DNA from 4 places in the Margalitia sp. FSL K6-0131 genome. Region 1 is predicted to be linked to each of the others. Evidence: riboswitches for the same ligand, from Rfam matches in the RefSeq annotation. Region 1 holds a riboswitch; each other region holds the start of a gene.

Region 1 (5,471 bases):
ATCTTTTCATAATCTTCTTGAAGAATTCCATAAATCTCTAAATCAACTATTCCCTTTCCTGCCCAAAGTGTTGCCTGTCTTATTGTTCCTTCCTTGATAAATCCGTTTGTTAATAAAACCTTTTTGGAATTCACATTTAATGGCATTACTTCTGCTTGAACCCGGTTAACTTTTACCTCTTGAAAAAGAAATTCCAGCAATATCCTAACTGATTCGGTTGCTATGCCTTTACCCCAAAACGCTTCTGTTAAAAAATAGCCGATCGTGACCATATTTACTTTTTGATTAAAATCTTGAGCCTCGATTATTCCTATTAATTTATTGTTATTATCAAATATGCCCCACTTAACCTTCGATTTTTTATAAAAATCACGTTCAAAATGCCCAATCATCTTTCTAACCGTTTCTTTATTATGCTTAGGAATAATTCCACAGAATTCGAACACCTTATCGTTGTTATAAATATCAAATACATCATCCAGATGACACTCACTGATTTTTCCAAGTGTGATACTATTTGATTTTAAAACTGGCAGTCTGGAAAACACCGTATCTATGTTCATGTATTCTCACCATCTTTCTTTTTGGTTGTAGACACTTTGGCTCCTTTCGTGGTGCAATCCTTTCGCTATTGTTACTGTTTCCTCTTGTGCTTCCACTTTTCGGGCACAATACTTCCTCTTTTGTTCCCGTTTCCTCCCAGGCTCCCATTTTTCGGGCACAATACTTCCTCTTTTGTTCCCGTTTCCTCTCCAGCTTCCACTTTTCGGGCACAATACTTCCTCTTTTGTTCCCGTTTCCTCCCAGGCTCCCATTTTTCGGGCACAATACTTCCTCTTTTGTTCCCGTTTCTTCTCGAGCTTTCCCTTTCCGGGCACAATACTTCCTCTTTTGTTACCGTTTCTTCTCGAGCTTTCCCTTTCTTGGCACAATACTTCCTCTATTGTTACCGTTTCTTCCCGAGCTCTCCCTTTCCGGGCACAATACTTCCTCTTTTGTTACCGTTTCTTCTCGAGCTTTCCCTTTCCGGGCACAATACTTCCTCTTTTGTTACCGTTTCTTCTCGAGCTTTCCCTTTCCGGGCACGATCCTTTCACCATTGTTATTATTTTCACGCATGGTTACCCTTTTCTTGGATATTTAGTCCGTTTTAACTTTTTTATTTTCCACACCTATTTTTGGATACGTCAGATAAATTGTGCTTTCAGTTAATATTATTTTTATCGATTTCCTCATTAATGGTGGATTCCCAAAATATCTTTTCCTTCCCAGTTGCATAACTGCTAATTATTTCTCTTAAAGGGTATGGCTGAAGGTTCCTTTCCTCTAGCTCATCGATATTGGCACAATAAGAAAATGATAACAATAATAAAGAATAAATTTTCTATACCAGGTAATGTAATTTAATCGGAAATAGTCTCAATTTTATATTTTTCCTTCAAAACAAAATGCAAATACATTATTCTAACAGCTAATATAAACTTTTTCTCTATTTTCAAAGATGCTGGGCTATGTAAAAATTCCTCAAACTCAAATGTATCTATACCGCAATAAACAGCCAACGTTTCATAGCTAATACCAATATTTCTATGCAGCCCCTCGATAATAGAGATTATTCTTACAGTATCATCTATATTATCTACATGTGTTAAAAAGCTGCTGATTTCTATTGGATGATTGGAATAGGTTGTTGTTTCATTCGAATATAAAATCTTATTGATTAAGCCATCAGACATTTTGTATACATTTTTCAACTTCGAAATATTATCTTCTAAATTAATGCTTTTCATAAAAAACACCCTTAATACTCTATTTTTTGCTAACCTATTAGAATAATGCTTTGTTTATAATTTTCTAAATAACAGATAAGTAACCACAGGAAGCAGTACAACCATCATTTCATCATTATTGATAAGCAATTTAATTAAACCAATTCCCCAAATGATAATTAGAAAAGTTATGAGCCAAACCATTCGAACCCCTTTTATTCTCATTTCGTACCATTTCCTTTTGAGACTCAGGTATTATCGACTATATTATTCTTCAACATAGGAGTTTGTTTTCCTCCCTATTAACTATTACATTCCTTACACAAAACAAAATTATAGGTTGCCTAAGCAACCTACTTACTCCAACATTTTTTCATAACAAACACATTCATGTGCCCTATTAAACTTTTTCTTTACTAATTCAACATCTTCACCAACATAATGAGCAAAAGCCTGAACGGGGAATAAGTTAGGCATTTCACTTTTAATCGTTCCTTTCAACTCATTTCCGCCATCAATGTACACATGTAAGTAGGATTCTACCTTTGTGAATCCATTTTTCACATACCACTTATTTACCCATTCATCGTCTCTCGTCCAAGCTTCTAATCGATTTAATCCCTTGTTTTTAGCAATTCTTTCTGCTTCGTTTAAAAGCTTTGTACCGATCCCTTCTCTCCTAAAGTCAGGATGGACGGCAATATGCCATATCATTCCGCCAAGTCCAGTGCCTCTTGAACACACTGTCCTCTCCTTTATTTCGTATTCAATATCTATTAATCCGACTATTTGACCTTCCTCTTCAGCGACTAATTCCATTGCTGGGTTTTCATAGATTTCCTTTTCCTTTAATACATTGTCAAAATACGCAGTATCCAAAAAGGACAATACCCTGCATCTTACCCATCCCTGTTCATCTTCTATTTGATACGGTCTAATCTTCATAACTAAACTCCTTTTTTAAATGTTAGTCAAATAAATAAAGACCTCCGTTTTTTACGAAGGCCTTCTAAATGAAATAATCTGCAATTTTATCATTCTTAATTTAAACTTGAGGGGCTTGAACCAACGTAAAATTCAATTTGTATACAATTTGATTTAATCATAAAAATCCCCTCCCTTTAAAAATAATTACCAACATTATAAATTATACAAAAATTATAAACGGATGTAAATATTAGGGAAGAAGTATGCAGCAGTATTAAACTCAAAAAGCATTAATAAGGATCATTGAAGTTAATAACGAATACCACAACCATTATCATCCCCTTGCTCCCTGCAGATTTTCATTGACAGAATAACAGAACAGGTGTAACTTAACTTATAGTTAAATATTTTTAGAATTTTCTTATCTAGAGAGGCGGAGGGACTGGCCCTGCGAAGCCTCGGCAACAGACTTTTAGGAGTACTGTGCCAATTCCAGTAGCGAATGCTTGAAGATAAGAAGAGATCGGATATGGAAATTGCCCCTCTTCTTATTTGTGAGAAGAGGTTTTTATATTTTTTAAAGGAAAGAGGGAAAGATTTTTATGACTAAAACACTAGTTAAAGCACCATTTAGAGCCGATCACGTAGGCAGTTTTCTTCGAACAGAACCTATTAAAGAAGCAAGAAAGGCTTTTGCAAATGGGGAAATCGATACAGATGCCCTAAAGGCTGTTGAGGATGCAGAAATTGAGAAACTTGTCCAAAAGGAAATCAAGGTTGGTCTTAAATCCATCACAGATGGGGAGTTTAGACGCTCTTATTGGCATTTAGACTTTTTGGCAGGCTTAGAAGGCGTAGAATTGTTTGAAGCGGAATATATTAATAACTTCAAAGGTGACAAACCAAAAAGTAATGCCATTAAAGTAGTTGGTAAAGTAGATTTTAATGGCCATTATATGTTAGAACACTTTAAGTTTTTAAAACAAGCAGTAGAAAAATACGGTGATGGAAGCCAGGTTGCGAAGTTTTCGATCCCTAGTCCTAACATGTTATTTACTAGAATTCAAGGTGATGAATATTATCATGACAATCAAGAGCAGTTCTATTGTGATACGGTAGCGGCTTATCAAAAAGCAATTCAAGGATTCTATGATGCTGGCTGTCGTTATCTCCAATTAGACGATACTTCCTGGATTGATTTTGTTTCAGAAGATCGTATCAAAGCAGTTGTTGAAAAACACGGTAAGGATGTACAAGAAATCATTGATACTAGAGTTCGTTGTTTGAATGATGCTATTTCTAAGAGACCTGATGATATGTTAATTACCATGCATATTTGCAGAGGAAACTTCCGATCTACTTATATTACAAGTGGTGGATATGATACGATATCGGATGCCATATTCGCGAACTTACAGGTAGATGGACTCTTTCTTGAATACGACGATAATCGTTCAGGTGATTTCGAACCCTTAAAAAGCTTCAAACGTACTGATTTAACCGTTGTATTAGGACTCATTACATCTAAATTCCCAGAACTAGAAGACCCAGACAGAATAAGAGAAAGAATAAATGAGGCAAATAAAAATATTCCTTTAGAAAATCTAGCAATAAGTCCTCAGTGCGGATTTGCCAGTACGGAAGAGGGGAACAAGTTAACGGAAGAGGATCAATGGAAGAAGATTAAACATGTAATTGAAATTGCCGAAAGTGTTTGGGGTACTATTTAAGTATATGATTGATAAAACACCTCCTTCTTTTTTTATAGAATGAGATGTTCTAATTTCCTGATTGTATTAATCCCACCGTATATAAATAGACCGTCCATTTGACGGTCTTATGTATTTATCTATATTTTTTTAGGTACAAATCACAATCTTGTTGCCAATCATTTAAAAAAGCATTATTAGTTCCAATAACGACAGTAGCATCTAGTTCTAAGTCTCTAACTACATTTGTTGTTAATCCGGCATTAGTAAAGATTTCGAACGTTTGAGGTGCTTGGATTTCACTCGTCTCTATCAATAGCTGACCTCCAGCAGCGAGCCAATATGGAGCTTCTTCAGCTACCATCCTTTGAATATTTAGGCCGTCATCTCCTCCGTCTAAGGCTAGCTTTGGTTCATAAAGACGTGCCTCCATGGGAAGCATATCGATTGCTTTAGTGGGAACGTACGGAACGTTGGCAACTAATAAATTTATATGACCTTTAATCGATTGTGGTAAAGCATTATACAAGTCACCTTCAAAAATATAGTCCCGGAAATCCGTTACGTTTCGTCTTGTACATCGAATAGCGACCGGATCGATGTCAGCACAGTACAAGGAAATACCCCCGAGTGTTGCCGCCAGAGCAGCACCTACAGCACCTGAGCCACAACAGAGGTCAACGACTATATCTCCAGAACAAGACAGGTCTGCTGCCTGACGAACAAGAAATTCCGTACGTTTCCGAGGTACGAAAACTCCCTGTTCCACTTCTATCCGCAGACCACAAAACTCTGCCCATCCAATGACGTATTCAAGCGGCAGACCATCTGCTCGCATTTTCACCTTTTGGTTGAGGTCGTCTAAAGAATGTGCCTCTGAAATAAGTATTTGAGCTTCCTCTTCTGCAAATACACAGCCAGCACTTCGAAGCCTGTTAACAATAGATTTTTCCGTTTTGTCGTCCAATTGGATACTTAATTTTACTTTTATTCGCTATCACCCTTTTAATTTTGGTTTATTTATTATTCGATAATAAAAGAAAATATCCTTCTTTAACTGACTTGT
Region 2 (5,471 bases), 630 kb from region 1:
TTTTTTGTACCATTTGATTTCACTCCTAAATAATATTTTTTTGCCTGAAACTTAGAAACAAAAATTTTCTCTCCTATTAACTATCATAAAGATTTTTCTTCTAAAGAAGGATTTGCCTTACTATTTATTCCTTTTTCTTTGCTTTGTAGCTTTGGATATCCAATTAAAATGGCTACTATCCCACAAATCCCCATTAATATTGGATAGAACGAGTAAGGAATAATGCTAACAGGTGAGATGGAAGCTAAACCTGCTGCAGCTAGCAACTGCCCACCATATGGAACTATCCCTTGCCAGCAGCTGGAGAACAGATCGAGTATACTAGCTGACTTTCTTAAATCGATATGGTATTCATCTGCAATATTTTTCGCTAAAGGGCCTGTAATGACAATGGAAATCGTATTATTAGCCGTCGCAATATCAGCCACACTAACCAAGCCTGCAATCCCAAATTCAGCACCCTTTTTAGATTTAATTTTACTAGTTACGAAATTTAATAGAAAATCAATTCCGCCATTATATTTAATAAGTTCAACTACCCCGCCTATCATAATAGCTACAATGGCAAGATCCTCCATACTCATGACACCTTTGGCAACGGTTTGCAAAAAGCCGAGCAAATCATAAGATCCATAGGCCATACCAATTATGCCAGCAAATATCGTTCCTCCAAGTAATACGATTAAAACATTCACTCCTACAAGAGCTGCTATAAGGACAGCAACATAAGGAAGAACCTTAATGATTTCATAAGGATGTTCCCCACCTATATTTGCATGATTACCAAGTGTGATAATTCCAAGAATGATTGCAGTTAGAATGGCCCCAGGCAGCACAATAAAGAAATTGACTTTGAATTTGTCCTTCATTTGCGTGTTTTGAGTTCTTACTGCTGCAATCGTTGTATCTGAAATCATTGATAGGTTATCACCAAACATTGCTCCTCCAATAACAGTAGCCATCGCCAATGCCATCGAAATATCTGTTTGTCCTGCAATTCCTATCCCAATAGGAGCAAGTGCAACAACTGTGCCCATTGAGGTTCCCATCGAGGTGGAAATAAAGCAGGCGATAACAAATAGTCCCACCATTAATAAATTTGCGGGAAGAAAGGACAATCCAAGATTAACCGTTGATTCTACAGCACCCATTTCCTTAGCAACACCTGCAAAAGCTCCGGCCAAAATAAAGATTATTACCATTAAGATAATATTTGGGTGCCCAGCCCCTTTACAAAAGATATCAACCTTTTTCGATAACGTCTCTTTCCTATTCATTAAAAGTGCAATCGCACCTGCAACAATAATCGCGACACTTAATGGCATTTTTGAAAAGTCTTTTGAAAGTAGCCCTGTACCGATAAAAAGCAATACAAAGATTAGCAAGGGCAAAAGAGCAAGTGCACTTCCTTTATTTTCTTTTTGTATAGTAGGCATTTCTATTCCCTCCAGTTTATGGATCATTAGTGCATTGTCATACCACCTGTTACATTAATCCCTTGGCCTGTCATATAATCGGAGTATTTTGATGCTAGGAAAACAACGACATTGGCAATATCTTGAGGTGTTGCTGTTCTTCCTAATGGTACTTGTGAAATATCCTCATCTTTAATAGCTTCTGCATTTAATCCTCTCAACTTACCTCCTATAACTCTTTCATTTCTTTTCATATCTGTTTCAACGATTCCAGGACATACGGCGTTAACATTTATTTGATCTTTTGCTAATTCGATGGCCATAACCTTTGTAAAACCTAATACAGCATGTTTAGAAGCTACATAGCTCCCCATTAATCGATAGCCATTTTTACCTGCTTGCGAAGAAATATTAATAATTTTTCCTCCTTCACCTTGTTCTTTTAAGTAACGTGCGACGGCTTGACTGCATAAGTAAACTCCCTTTGCATTCACATCCATTACACGATCCCAATCACTCTCTTTAATATCGACGGCATAATCCAAGGAAGAAACTCCGGCATTATTGACTAAAATATCTACCCTTCCAAAAGTTTTGGTCACCGTTTGCACCATTTCTTCGACTTGTTCACTTTTTGCAACATTCGCCTGAAGATAGAGCAAATGATTAGTTGTTTGTTGTGGGTCAACGTTTATATCGATTGCTGCTACCTTTGCTCCACAGTCTAAAAGAGCATCGACAATTGCTTTACCGATTCCTTGTGCTCCGCCAGTTACAATGGCTACTTTCCCAGTTAGGTCCATACAATACATAATAATTCTCCTTTAAAAGCATTAAACATATTGGAATAATCGGATTAAAATGTGGTTAAATTTTGTTTTTTTACCTTCTTTTTATAGACGATATGCCTTATTTAATGAAGAAGGAATTAGTAAAAAGGAGCATCATTAATCCAAAAGTTAAAAAGAAAAGGCCGCTCATAAATAGAGAGGCCTTGGATTAACAAGTAGGTACGTCCTCTCTTATCTTTCAAAACTAATGTTTTGCAGGATTTAGCACCAATTCATGTTAAACATGAAAGGTTGCCGAGCTTCATAGGGCCAGTCCCTCCACTACTCTTTATAAGAGATACAATATGAAATTAAATTTACATCCTATTTGTATAGGATACACAATGGTTTCAGAAAAGTCAATTTTATTTTTATTGTGAAAATATTTTTTTTGGATTAATGGCATGCTCTTTTTTATTCAAATATTTATAGTTAGATAATTGTCGTTAGGTGACATGGCTGTGCTTTAGTAAATTATTTCACAATCTTATCGCATATCATAAATTATGATTAATAGACTCTTCCATTCGATCCAACCATTCATTTACTAAATGATTAAAAAGGTGTGGTTGTTCAATTTGCAAATTGTGACCAGCTCTATCCAATATAGCAAATGTACCTCGTGGATACTTGTTTAATAAACCAAGTGCATCTTTGTATCCAACTGAAGAGTCTTGTCTTCCTAAAAGGAATACACTAGGTTTATTAAAAACAGATTGATCAATCTCAAAAGTAAATCCATATTTATTCTTAACCTTATCTAAAAACTTTTCATCTCCAATTTTACAGCCACTTAAAATCTCTTGGTTGTATCTTAACCAAGTGTATTCATCAAGCACAACATTATTATTTCTAAAATCCTCTAATTCTTCCTTTGATAATTTTTCAATAAATCTTTCATCTGTTTTCAATATTTTATGTTTCTCAACTGTTCTTCCTTCTGAAAAAGGAATGATAACAGGACAAATAAATGCTGCACCTAGTACCTTTTCTTTTTGCTTTTGAATAACGCCCCTAGCTAAGTAACCACCATATGATTCTCCTGCGATTATGTACTCTTGATTAGGAATTATCGTTTGAATAAATTCTAAAACAGCATCCAACATTTCATCAGAACTACTTATGACATGATAATTTTTTGTTAAACCCATACCTGGCAGATCAATATAAATACGTCTCCATCCATCTCTCTTTGTAAATATAGGTTCCATACATCCAGTCATTAATCGATGGTCGGGTGTATAACCGTGTATCATAATAATTGGTTTCCCTTCCCCAAATTCTTCATAGTGTATTTCTGCTTGACGAACTTTGCAATATGCCATATCCTATCCCTCTTTTTTAATAAAATTCTTAACTAAAATTATATAATAGAATACTGCCAACCCCTTCTTGAAGATTCCCAATCTTAATTTGAACATCCAACTCCCTTTCTTTTTCGCTACACTCTTCTACTAAATTCACCATTGCTTCATAAGGAGCGATGAACAGCACTTTTACTTTCATTATCTTTTCCACCCATATCTTATAAATTCTAATTCAGTCATAGCATACATCCTAATGGAATGCAATTATGAGAAATGATGTCGGGTTGCTCATCCTAGATTAATTATTTTTAAAACAACCTTCCTATTATACGAATTAGTAATGAATTATCCCTTTATGCAGCAAGCGAGCTTTTCCCTATATCCAATATATAAATTGGTATTGGACATTCCTTTGAGATAACATAATAATTTGAATTATATAAACAGGAGGTGATAGGATGCGTGCACTTGCAAAAGTTAATCCTGGCCCTGGTGCCACCATACAACATAGGGAAATTCCCATCCCTAAGGATAATGAAGTATTGCTTTCTATTAAAATAGCAGCGATTTGCGGTACTGACTTGCATATTTATGACTGGAACCCTTGGGCTGCTAATGCAAACATCCAGATTCCAGGAATTATGGGACATGAATGTGTTGGAGAAGTAGTGGATATTGGAAGAAAAGTTACCTCTTTATCGAAGGGAGACCGTGTAAGCGTCGAGACACACATCCCATGTGGTCATTGTCAGCTTTGTTTGAGTGGGAATCCCCATATTTGTGAGAACCTACAATTATTTGGCTTGCAAACAAACGGTTGTTTTGCAGAATATGCAACAGTTCCGGCGATTTGCGTCAGAAAAATCCCTTCCAGTATTCCGGATGAAATTGCCTCTGTATTAGAACCATTAGGAGTAGGGGTTCATGCTGCTCAGAAAGCGGATATTACAGGGAAACGAGTGGCTGTTCTCGGAGCCGGTCCTATTGGAATATTTTCAGCATGTTCTTGTATGGCACTTGGAGCGGAATCCGTTTCAATTAGCGACATCCAGCCAAATCGCTTGAAGATAGCTTCTGAATGCGCGGATGTTACAGCTTGGAATCCCCTTACATCAAAGAGTACCGATGTATTAACTGGCACTAATATTCCAGATGTCATCATAGAGACCACCGGGAATGAACGGGCACTTCAAGAAGCACTGCCTCATTTGCGAAAGGGTGGGCAGGTCGTACTAGCAGGTCTATTTCCTGGCAATGTTTCTCTTAATCTATCAAATGATCTTGTTTTTAAAGAGGCAACTCTTTATGGAATACATGGACGAAGAATGTGGAGCACTTGGGACTTGATGGAAGACTTAATTTCGAGTAAAAAGCTCAACATACAGCCTGCCTTAACTCACCACTTACCACTAGAGGACTATAAAGAAGCTTTTCAAATTTCCCATAGTGGCGAAGGGGTAAAAGTTCTCCTAACACCTTAAAAATAGTATATCGAGGAGGTTTTTCAATTGAATCGTAACAAAATTGCATTGATCACAGGAGCTGCACAAGGACTTGGTTTTGCCATTACAGATGTACTATCCTCATCCGGGTACAAGGTTATTTTGTTAGACCGAAATGAGGAGCAGCTCCAAGTGGCCACTAACAAACTTGTTAATGAAGGAAAAGATGCCCACGGGATAAACCTAGATTTGAGCTTCACAGAAGATATCAGTCGGATTGTAACAAAAATTCATGAAGACTTTGGAGATTTTCATGTACTAGTCAATAATGCGGGTGTTAATTTCGTTAAACCAGTTGAAACCGTGACGGAAAAAGATTGGGATTTTGTGATGAATATTAATTTGAAAGCAGCCTTCTTTATGATTCAATCAGTAGCTCCATATATCTCTAATGGAGGATCTATCATTAATATTTCC
Region 3 (5,471 bases), 3.2 Mb from region 1:
CTACTATTTGGGACAGATTGGTTCAACAGAGTATTTTGCAAGTTCTTGAACCAATTTGTGAAGCAAAATTCCATAACCACAGTTATGGTTTTAGACCAAACAGAAGCACCCACCATGCACTTAGTAGGATGATTAGTCTCATGAACATTGGACATCATCATTACTGTGTTGATATTGACATAAAAGGTTTCTTTGACAATGTCAATCATGGAAAACTTTTGAAGCAGCTATGGACAATTGGAATAAGAGATAAGTCCCTACTCTGTATTATCTCTAAAATTCTTAAATCCGAAATTGAGGGTGAAGGAATTCCTACTAAAGGAACACCGCAAGGTGGGATAATCTCCCCTTTGTTGTCCAATATTGTTCTTAATGAACTGGATTGGTGGGTCAGCAATCAATGGGAAACTTACAAACCTAAAAATGCGACCACCATTGGGTTTCGTCAATATGCTAGGAAATACACTAATCTCAAGGATGGCTATATTATACGCTACGCTGATGATTTTAAAATCATGTGTAGAACATATAAGGATGCCAAGCGATACTATCATGCCACAGTTGACTTTCTTAAGAAAAGACTCGGTCTTGAAGTCAATGCCGACAAATCTAAAGTAGTCAATTTAAAAAAGAACTCTTCTACTTTTCTAGGTTTTAAAGTCAAATTGGTTCCTCAAGGAAAATCTAAATTTGGTTGGGTAGCAAAAACAAACATGACTGATAAAGCTATCACTAAAACCAAAAGAGTATTAAAGGATAGAGTTCGAGAAATTCAAAAGAATCCTATAGCAGAAAATGTAATTCGATATAATACCACCTTAATTGGTATACAAAATTACTACCGATATGCCACGAAAATATATCTTGATTTAACGGAGATTAGCTACGGTTTGCGCAAAGCCATTAAAACCAGATTAAGAAACAACATGAGCGTTATTAGATTCAAAGAGACATCCGAAGAATTTAAAAAGAAAACTCAAGGGATAAAATCAGATACTAAGGTATATGTAGTTCAAAATGCACCTTTACTTCCAATCACCGGAGTACATCACAAGAAGCCAATGAACTTTTCACAAAATATATGCAACTTTTCAAAGGTTGGTCGTGAGAAAGTTCATAGCAATCTTAAAGCCATACCAAGAGATGTTTTGAAATATGTCATGTCCAATTATTCTGTCAATCGGAGCATTGAGTACAACGACAACAAAATATCAAAATACGTAGCCCAGTATGGAAAATGTTATGTAACAGGTGAAGTAATAGGAATCGATAGAATCTATTGTCATAACGTTAAGCCCCGTAGGATGGGTGGCACTGATAAGTACTCTAACTTAGTGATTATAGATTCCAAAGTACATAAACTCATATACATGAAAAATCCTGATAGAATCCGGGAGGTTCTTCGAACTCTAAATCTTAATACGAAACAGTTTAACAAGCTTAATCGCTTGAGAACTGAATCTGGAAATGAACCAATAGTAGTTTAAAATAATTTATTGTATCAGTTGGAAACGATGGAACGCTGAGTGCTCTGAAAGGGGCTCGCTCAGTGTGAAGTGGGGGAAAAGACGGAGATTACATCAAACTCTTACCTATCACTATAGATTATTGCGGAAGGAACGGAAAATGAACAGCTCATTACGGGAGAAATTGATTTAGAAACCGTTTCAAAGGTCCGAAACACAATCCCTGTTTTTGCTGACAGATTACCAGAATTCTATTAAAATTTTTTATTATTATTGACAAAATGATTTTTATGTTTGTAAAATAGCGTTAATTGAATATTTGATTATGACTTAATTTTCTCTTATCAAGAGTAGGCAGAGGGATTTGGCCCGATGAAGCCCAGCAACCGACCGTAATACCGTTGTGAAACGGGGCGCTAATGAATGCGCCGGGATTTTTCCCATAAGGCACGGTGCTAATTCCAACAGAAGGATTTCCTTCTGGCAGATAAGAGGTGCGAAGATGACTTCAAGCCTCTTTCTATGTGGAAAGAGGCTTTTCTAATGTTGAAAAGCCTCTTAAGAACAAATGCGTAAGCGCCTTGCCCATCGGCGTATGGATTTCGTAGTCGCTCACCTCGAGATAAAGGAAACACAATGAGGTAGTTCACGAACAAGTGAAAATAGCACTTCCATTTTCAACTGATGTTGACTTATCGTAGGGAGGAGACGGAGAAATCCACTAGCCGATAGGCGCTGGTGAAATTTGAAGTGCCAATTTCACTTGAAGCTAGACGTAGACAACTTTTCAAAAAGTTATCCACAAGGTTCAATTTTATAAATCCCTGAGCAACAAGAAAACACTATCTATATTTGCATTTAATGTGTTATTGAAGGAGGAGTTATCATGGCAGTATTGACAGAAAACACGTACAAACCATTAACAGTGGAATCAGCGATTAATTTAGCAATCAACTTACAACTGTTTACCAATAAAGAAAACCTTGTATGTAAAGAAATAGGCGATGGCAATTTAAACTTAGTTTTCCATATTGTCGATAATGAAAAGCAAAAAGGAATTATTATAAAACAAGCTCTTCCTTATGCTAAAGTGGTTGGAGAAAGCTGGCCGTTAACCATCCATCGCTCTGAAATCGAGGCTAATGCCTTAAAAACTCACGGTGAGTTTGTTTCGCATCTTGTACCAAAGGTTTATCATACTGACAAAACCTTGGCGATTACCGTTATGGAGGATCTATCTCATTTAACTATTGCCCGTACTGGCTTAATCGATGGTCAAAACTATCCGCTGCTTTCTTCACATGTTGGAGAATATTTAGCAAAGACATTGTTTTATACATCCGATTATGCTCTTCACCCTTTCAAGAAGAAGGATTTGGTGAAACAATTTTCCAACCCAGAACTATGCAAAATTACGGAGGACTTAGTCTTTACAGATCCATTTTTTGATGTTGATACAAATGATTTTGAAGAGGAACTAAAGGATACCGTGCGTGAGATATGGAAAGATGCATCCTTAAAATTCGAGGTTGCCAAATTAAAGAAGCAATTTCTTACTGAAACCGAAGCCCTTCTGCATGGAGATTTACATACAGGCAGCATTTTTGCCAGTATAACCGAAACAAAGGTCATTGATCCCGAGTTTGCCTTCTATGGCCCGTTTGGTTTCGACGTTGGCCAATTTTTTGCGAATCTAATTTTTCAAGTAATCGTAAGAACTGGTGAACAAAGACAAGTAATTCTAAATCATTTAGAAAAAACTTGGGATATCTTTCAAACGATTTTCACCGATTCATGGCAAAAAGATTGCCTTGAACCATTTGCGGAGATTGAAAGCTATTTGCCGTATATCCTTGGAAAAATCTTTACGGACTCTATCGGCTTTGCGGGCTGTGAATTAATCCGCCGTACCATTGGTCTTTCACATGTAAAGGATTTAGATGGAATAACGGATATAAAGGTGAGAATTGCTGCGAAAAAGACAGCTTTAAAGCTAGGCAGGGCTTGTATTCTTTATCGCCATAAAATTAATGGTATGGAAGACTATATTTCTTTTATAAAACAAAACATCAATGAATAATAGGCAAAAAGGAGTATTAGAATGGTTCAAACAATACGGATTCCGATATCTGTAGAATGGAAGGAAGATCATATTAAACTTTTAAATCAGCAAAATCTTCCCCATCATACAGATTATATTAATTTGACTACAATTGAGGATGTATATGATGCGATCGTTACACTAAAGGTTCGGGGAGCGCCTGCAATCGGAATTGCGGCAGCATATGGACTTGCAATGTCTGCGCAAAAGTATGACTTTGAAACACTTGAACAATTTAAGTTGAAAGTAAACACAGAAAAAAGCTACTTGGCCAGTTCAAGACCGACCGCTGTAAATTTATTTTGGGCGCTTAATCGTTTAGAAAAATCATTGGAAAATGTTCGTTCCATTAACGAAGCAAAAACTACTCTTCTTCATGAGGCGTTTCAAATTCAAGCGGAAGATGAGGAAATGTGCAGGCAAATTGGTGAGAACGCCTTAACATTGCTGCATCCCGGAGACTCCGTGATGACCATCTGCAATGCAGGCTCTATCGCTACTGCAAAATATGGAACAGCGCTTGCTCCTTTTCATCTTGCTAGGGAAAAAGGAAAACAATTTCATGTATACGTTTGTGAAACCCGACCTGTTTTACAAGGAGCACGATTAACCGCTTGGGAACTTCAGCAATCAGGTGTAGAAACTACCTTAATTACCGATAATATGGCTGCTCATACAATGAAAACAAAGGGAATTAAGGCAGTCATTGTTGGAGCAGATCGAATAGCTGCAAACGGTGATACAGCTAATAAAATCGGCACTTTTGGGTTAGCATTAATAGCAAAAGCCCTTAACATCCCATTTTATGTTGCTGCTCCTTCGACAAGCTTTGATTTAACCATTAACACAGGTGATGAAATTACAATAGAAGAAAGAAGTCCTATGGAAGTGCTTCAAATAGTGAATACAACCATTGCACCTGAAAACACAAATGTGTATAACCCGGCATTTGATGTTACACCGAACCATTTAATTACTGCAATTATTACCGAAAAAGGGATATTATATCCTGATTATGTAGAACAGATCCGGGAAAATATGTGTGATAAATATATCTCCTTATAAGTTACAAAATTGCTATTTCTTTATACTTGAAGTAAAAGGAACCCTTCAACTATTTCAGTAATAATCCCTAAAAAAACAAAAGGAAGTGAAGAAAACAAATTGATTTTTCTCACTTCCTTTATTTTAGGGACTTATAGGGAACCCCATTTTATCCCCATTACTTATTTTGTCCGGAAAGCTCTGATTGTGCTTGCTTAACTAACCGTTTTGTAATTTCTCCGCCAACAGAGCCATTTGCTCTTGATACAGTATCTGAGCCAAGATTTACACCAAATTCCTGTGCAATTTCATATTTTATTGAATCTAAATATTGTTCCACTCCTGGAACTAATAGTTTATTGCTGCTTCTTGCCATTGTTTTTTCTCCCTTTCATATAAAAAGATGGTTTGTTGCTTTGTAGTATTAGTATGAAATAAAAAAGCAGAATCATAAGTGGTAAAATGTTGAACCGCGTATTTTATAAAACCCGACTAAATTATTTTCTTTCGGATATCATATCAATGTACATTTATTAAATTTTTCAACTAAAGGGGATGCAGTTTATGGTAAAAAGAAAAGCAGAGCGTGGCGCTGCATTAAAAAATAATAAAACTCCAATAAAGAATCTTGCCGAATCAGAATTTGCTACTGAATATTCGAGTGGGGAAGAAACGGCAAAACATGCTAATCGTAATTCCAAACAAGGAAGAAAAGGAAAAAACAATGGCTAAAAAGAAAGAACAAATAACAACTAGCGAAGAACTCGGTTCAGAATTTGGCGATATTAATGCTTCAAAATTTTTTGAGCTTAGTCAAGCTGCCAAAAGCAATGATAATAAGAAGGACAACGAAAAAAGAA
Region 4 (5,471 bases), 380 kb from region 1:
ACAAGTTAAATAACAACAAATTAGCATTACAAATAACAATGAAATAGCACACAAAAAAGCTTGAGGCAACCACTTTAAAGTGGAAATACAAATCAATTTTTTGCTAAAGAACGTACCAGACTTTGTAATTAAGATGTTTTGTCCTTAATTGAGTAACCAGCAAAAGTAAAATAAGCGGAGATTTTCCGGTTAAATGCAGAATGGAGCTCGTTTCGGGGGAAATAAGGGGAAGTTTTCCGTTTAATGCAAAGAAAACTCCCCCATTTTTTTAATTTTTAAGTCAATAGGCGGAATATCTCCGTCTATTTAAGCTTATTTTTTGAAAAAATTCTAATTAAGCGTAATTTTTCCGCCTATTTCTCAGATTGGGGCTTAACCTGGTTCCCCAACTGATAAGTGCGGCCCCTCTTAATCCAAGATTCGGGAATCAGCAGCTTTTTATCGCCAGATGAGAAACATATTCTTCCTTAACAACTTAAATAGCACACTAATTCCACGGACGACAACAACTATTGTCAAGACTCTATTAAGGGTGCTATTTGATCTGATGTTTTGAGACTATTTTCTATAAAATCATTGTAATACAAGAAGTATTTTACTGTGCTAAAATGTTTGCTAATCCATATGCCAATTACAAATGTTGTGTTTCCTTTATCTCGAGGTGAGCGACTACGAAATCCGTACGCCGATTAGCAAGGCGCTTGCGCTTTTCTTATTGTTCTGTCATTAAAGTATTAAATATCCAATGATAACCTATTAATAAATGTTTTGGCAATTTGGGAAGAAGGTTTGTTTTTGTGACGAACCCACCCATAAGGAACAATATTTTTATTCGGGGTTTTCAAATCGATGGTCATAATGTTTTGGTTATTCTTTCGATTTTTATGAAAGGAGAAGTCCAATCCTACGGTAACGGCTACGCCTTCTTCCACTGCATTTTCAATGGCAAACGTATTATTTGTTGCAAACAAAACATCAATTTCAGCAAATTTTGCAACATTTTCTTCCAGAAAGTTTTTAATAATATCATCCTCATATAGGACCAATGTTTCCTTTATTAGCATTTCTGGCGTGACGGATTTTTCACTGGATAAATGAGAATCCTTATTAACAGCAACAACCATTTTGCCTTCTAACACAGTTTCAAACACTAAATCACTGTTTTTCGGGATGTAATCTTCATCAAGCACCATCAAGCCAATATCCATTTTATTGGATAAGATATTTTCGATGATTTCCTTAGGTCCTTTCTCAAAAATTTCGATCTTAACGTTTGGAAAATCTTTTTTAAAACGGGCTACAGTTTCTACAAGTAAGTGGGTGGGACCAGGAATCGTAGCGATTCTTAATTCACCTGACAGTGTATGGTTGAAGCTATTCGCTTCTTCTTTTAGCTCATTCACTTTCATTAATATTTCCGCTGCTTTTTCAATAATCACCTTTCCTTCAGGTGTTGGTGCAGCACTTTGCCCCCGTGACCTTGAAAATAGCGTTACCCCCAATTCACTTTCTAACAATGAAATGGATTGGCTGATTGCCGACAAAGTAATATGCGATTTTTGGGCCGCCATCGTTAAGGACCCGGATTTGGAAATTTCGACGATATATTGTAATTGTTCAAGATTCATCTTTTGCTCCTATATTAAGTATTACTTAATTATTAATTAGTATATCTAATTTTTATTTAATTTAAAACGTTGTTATAATTAGGGGGTAATAAAAGATATTAATAAGGAAGCTTCTTTTAAGAAAAGAGGAGAAAATACGATGAATTACAAAAATATCACCGTTGCAGGAAGCGGCGTTTTAGGAAGTCAAATTGCTTACCAAATTGCTTTCAAAGGCTTTAATGTAAATGTATATGACATTAATGATGAAGTATTAGGCAAAGCAAAAGATAGAATCTCGGATTTGAAACAACGTTATCAAGAAGATTTAAAAGCAACAGAGGAAGAAGTAAATTCCGCTTTTAATCGAATTTCCTTTTACAGTGATTTAGCAAAAGCAACTGCTGAGGCGGATCTAGTGATTGAAGCAATCCCTGAAGTGGTTCAAATAAAAACAGATTTTTATAAAGAACTAGGAAAAGTAGCTCCGGAAAAAACGATTTTTGCGAGCAACTCATCGACATTATTGCCAAGCCAATTTGCAGAGGCGACAGGCCGTCCGCAAAAATTCTTAAATTTGCACTTCGCGAATGAAATTTGGAAAAACAATACTGCGGAAATCATGAAGCATCCTGGAACGGACGCGAAAGTATTTGAGGATGTAATTGATTTTGCCAAAGCCATCGGAATGGTTGCATTACCATTGCAAAAAGAGCAGCCAGGGTATATTTTAAATTCATTATTAGTTCCGCTTTTAGATGCAGCGCAAATGTTGTTATTAAATGAAATTGCCGATCCGGAAACCATTGATAAAACATGGATGGTAGCAACAGGAGCACCAATGGGTCCATTTGCGATTTTAGATGTGGTTGGAATCACAACCGCTTATAATATTACACTCGCCAAAGCGGAAGCAACAGGTAACCCTGACTATAAAAAACTTGCTGATTTATTGAAATCCGAGTATATCGATAAAGGAAAGCTTGGAAGAGGAACAGGGGAAGGATTCTACAAGTATCCTAATCCAACTTTCATGAACCCGGATTTTATACAAGCTTAATATAAAAGCAGATATCCCTTTCTAGAAAGGGATATTTGCATTTTCCAATTTAAAAATTTCTCCACCGGATGGAATCGATACCGCTGTGAGGGTGGTTTTTTGATTGAATTTTAAAATATTCATATTCCAAATCCGATAAGGTTAACTCAAATAAATGCTTGCCGTCTTTTTTATATTGATCAAGTTCAATTAACTTACTAATTAATTCGTTCCTTCTAGTTTCAACAGCTTCCCTTAGTAATTTACCCATAAAAAAATCCACTCCTTTTTAATGAATAAAGATAAGAAGAGGATTACTCGAATACTTATGAACCTCAACTTATCTTCCAAGCATATGCTTGCAGGAATTAGCACAGGATTCCATTGGAATCTGCTGCTGAGGTTTCATCGGGCCAGTCCCTCCACCTCTCTGGATAAGTTTCCATGACATGTTAATTTTATTATTGATAATAGAATAAATCCTATAATTCCTATTTGTCAACTTATATTTATTTCTATTTCCATTTTTTATGCCAACAATTTAGTGGCAACCGAAAACGGACACCGGAACAGGCGCAATCCATAAAATTAGAATAATTTATGAAATGCTACATATCTTTTTTTAGATTATGGAAAGTTTTCATACAGCAGGAATTTTATAGCAAATGTCGAAGATTAATAAAAAATCATTTGGAGGAAGAGGAATGCCTGTATTCAAAAATAATGTGAAATGCATTATTAGGACTGCAGCTTTAAAGGATGCTAAGCAAATTTTGGATTTAGAGTATTCTATCATTTGTGAGAGGGAATTTTTCATTTCAGTACCTGAAGAAATTGAGAAACCATCCATACAGGAACAAAAAGAATGGATTCATAAGATAATCGAAAATGAAAAAGAGACAATGCTTGTGGCTGAAATAGATGGCGGGGTTGTCGGCTGGATAGTATTTCAATCTGATAATCGTAAAAGATTATCACACACTGGTTCTTTAAGCATGCTGGTTAAGAAAGAATACAGAGGGATGGGAATTGGAAAAATGCTCTTGAAAGCATTATTAGACTGGGCAGAGAAAAATCTTTTTATCGAAAAGGTAAGCTTAGGAGTATTGTCAACCAACCTTAGAGCAATATCCTTATACAAGAGTATCGGGTTCTTGGAAGAGGGACGTAAAATAAAAGAATTCAAGATGAGTGAAAATGAGTATGTTGATGATATCCTAATGTATAAATTTGTATAAACTAATGTTAAGCTGTAGGACACATAAAAGGGGGGTTTTTCTATGACCTTCAAAAAAGCATTTAATATTGGTTATTTTATCTTTCTGCTCACTATGATGATTGTATACTTTTTCATTCCTGCCGAGCGAAAATTTCCAGTCATTCTTATGCTGACGGTGGTCTTTGGATTATATCAATTTATCTTTTTGTTTTATAAAAAAAGAGTTTCTTAATCAACGAGGGGCTGGCCTAAAAGGGAGAGGGTTTAATGAGTGATCATGAAGTGCTGGAAACGTTCAAAAAAGATTTGCAAAACTATTCATTAGAGCAGTTACAATATATTTCGGCTGAAGGTGTTTGGTCTATTGGGCAAATGTATGACCATTTGATTGTTGTTGCCAATGAGTACCTAGATTATATGGAAGCCTGTGCATTAGCAAAGGAAGAGCAAACGCTTGGAAAAACGGAGTTCGGGGAGAATTTATATAAATTAGGCGGCTTTCCCCCTATTAAAATCAAATTACCAACTGAATTAAATTCCCCGCCAAACAATTCGGCAAGCAGAGAAGAACTTACGAACAGACTGGATCAGGTAATCGAAAGAATGAGAGAATGGGAAATGAAAGTGGATGGTATCAATCCAAATTACAAAGTGAAACATGGGGGATTTGGCTGGCTAAATGCGAGGGAGTGGTACGATTTAGTCGGCATGCATTCCCGCCATCACCTGCGTCAGAAGGATGAATTAGAACAAAAGCTAAAGAAGGTTGTTAAATGACAACGGAAATCATTTTTGCTTCCAATAAATTAGGCCATATCCATAACGAGCAATTGCAGCTTATGCTGGATAAATTTCATTTAGGACAGCTGGTTTCCTCTACGAAAACGGCAAATGGGGCAATGGGACAGACGATGCTTATCACATCAACGGAAGGGAAATTTGTGTTGAAGGGAAACCCTTTGTATCCTGGACAATTGGTGGAGGAAAAATTTTTTATTGAAAATCTCCATAAAAGAACAAAAGTAAAGGTTCCCATTCCATATAGGATAGACGATTCGGAAGAAATATTCGGTTGGAGCTATTCGCTTATGCCATGCCTCCAAGGGGAGCATATGAATTCCGGTCACTTTCAAGCTTTATTGAATGCAGAGGACAAGCATCGACTTGCTGAAGCAATTGCAGAAACTTTAAGGGAGTTCCATCGTTGGAAAGTGAAGCAATTCGGTGAGCTTGATACCGGGCATTTTGGGATAGTTCCATTTAAAGAAGGCTATGTAAAATGGCTGTATAACAGAATTATGTTTTGGTTAGAAGATGCGAAGAAATACTCCGTGATTACAACGGATGATATAAAATGGACAGAAACATTGTTGGAGGGCTCTAGACAAAGCTTCGAAACATTTACTTCCCCAACATTCGTGATGGGTGATTTTAAGCCCGGTAACTTTTTGATTAACAACGGTTTGAATGGCTGGGAAATCAGTGGGGTATTCGACTTCACTAATGCTTATTTCGGAGATCCTGTTTCGGATTTAATAAAGATGATGATTTATTATATGGATAACGGGGAACAGGAGATAGCGAAACATCTTTTAAATGTTTATTT

Evidence for each region. A riboswitch is a leader RNA that binds a small molecule or an ion and turns the genes downstream of it on or off. The one in region 1 is predicted to bind S-adenosylmethionine.
Region 2: another riboswitch for S-adenosylmethionine. It lies ahead of NSQ59_RS05420 (SDR family NAD(P)-dependent oxidoreductase); the one in region 1 lies ahead of NSQ59_RS02365 (5-methyltetrahydropteroyltriglutamate--homocysteine S-methyltransferase).
Region 3: another riboswitch for S-adenosylmethionine. It lies ahead of mtnK (S-methyl-5-thioribose kinase); the one in region 1 lies ahead of NSQ59_RS02365 (5-methyltetrahydropteroyltriglutamate--homocysteine S-methyltransferase).
Region 4: another riboswitch for S-adenosylmethionine. It lies ahead of NSQ59_RS04235 (Fur-regulated basic protein FbpA); the one in region 1 lies ahead of NSQ59_RS02365 (5-methyltetrahydropteroyltriglutamate--homocysteine S-methyltransferase).

Annotation. Positions count from the first base shown of each region.
Region 1 covers NZ_JBBOZS010000001.1:460,847-466,317, reverse strand. The annotation lists gene NSQ59_RS02390 (GNAT family N-acetyltransferase) at 1-563, opposite strand, end outside; gene NSQ59_RS02385 (hypothetical protein) at 570-878, opposite strand; gene NSQ59_RS02380 (HTH domain-containing protein) at 1,404-1,790, opposite strand; gene NSQ59_RS02375 (hypothetical protein) at 1,845-1,973, opposite strand; gene NSQ59_RS02370 (GNAT family N-acetyltransferase) at 2,127-2,714, opposite strand; SAM riboswitch class I at 3,115-3,215, shown strand; gene NSQ59_RS02365 (5-methyltetrahydropteroyltriglutamate--homocysteine S-methyltransferase) at 3,299-4,426, shown strand; gene NSQ59_RS02360 (putative protein N(5)-glutamine methyltransferase) at 4,542-5,372, opposite strand.
Region 2 covers NZ_JBBOZS010000001.1:1,094,432-1,099,902, reverse strand. The annotation lists gene NSQ59_RS05430 (S-ribosylhomocysteine lyase) at 1-13, opposite strand, end outside; gene NSQ59_RS05425 (Na+/H+ antiporter NhaC family protein) at 84-1,436, opposite strand; gene NSQ59_RS05420 (SDR family NAD(P)-dependent oxidoreductase) at 1,463-2,227, opposite strand; SAM riboswitch class I at 2,435-2,543, opposite strand; gene NSQ59_RS05415 (alpha/beta fold hydrolase) at 2,743-3,570, opposite strand; gene NSQ59_RS05410 (hypothetical protein) at 3,599-3,751, opposite strand; gene NSQ59_RS05405 (alcohol dehydrogenase catalytic domain-containing protein) at 4,011-5,033, shown strand; gene NSQ59_RS05400 (SDR family NAD(P)-dependent oxidoreductase) at 5,061-5,471, shown strand, end outside.
Region 3 covers NZ_JBBOZS010000001.1:3,636,909-3,642,379, forward strand. The annotation lists gene ltrA (group II intron reverse transcriptase/maturase) at 1-1,487, shown strand, start outside; SAM riboswitch class I at 1,805-1,960, shown strand; gene mtnK (S-methyl-5-thioribose kinase) at 2,353-3,546, shown strand; gene mtnA (S-methyl-5-thioribose-1-phosphate isomerase) at 3,568-4,632, shown strand; gene NSQ59_RS17820 (alpha/beta-type small acid-soluble spore protein) at 4,790-4,987, opposite strand; gene NSQ59_RS17825 (hypothetical protein) at 5,176-5,343, shown strand; gene NSQ59_RS17830 (hypothetical protein) at 5,336-5,471, shown strand, end outside.
Region 4 covers NZ_JBBOZS010000001.1:839,682-845,152, forward strand. The annotation lists gene NSQ59_RS04225 (LysR family transcriptional regulator) at 735-1,628, opposite strand; gene NSQ59_RS04230 (3-hydroxyacyl-CoA dehydrogenase) at 1,768-2,667, shown strand; gene NSQ59_RS04235 (Fur-regulated basic protein FbpA) at 2,717-2,917, opposite strand; SAM riboswitch class I at 2,984-3,087, opposite strand; gene NSQ59_RS04240 (GNAT family N-acetyltransferase) at 3,351-3,884, shown strand; gene NSQ59_RS04245 (hypothetical protein) at 3,927-4,097, shown strand; gene NSQ59_RS04250 (DinB family protein) at 4,133-4,642, shown strand; gene NSQ59_RS04255 (phosphotransferase family protein) at 4,639-5,471, shown strand, end outside.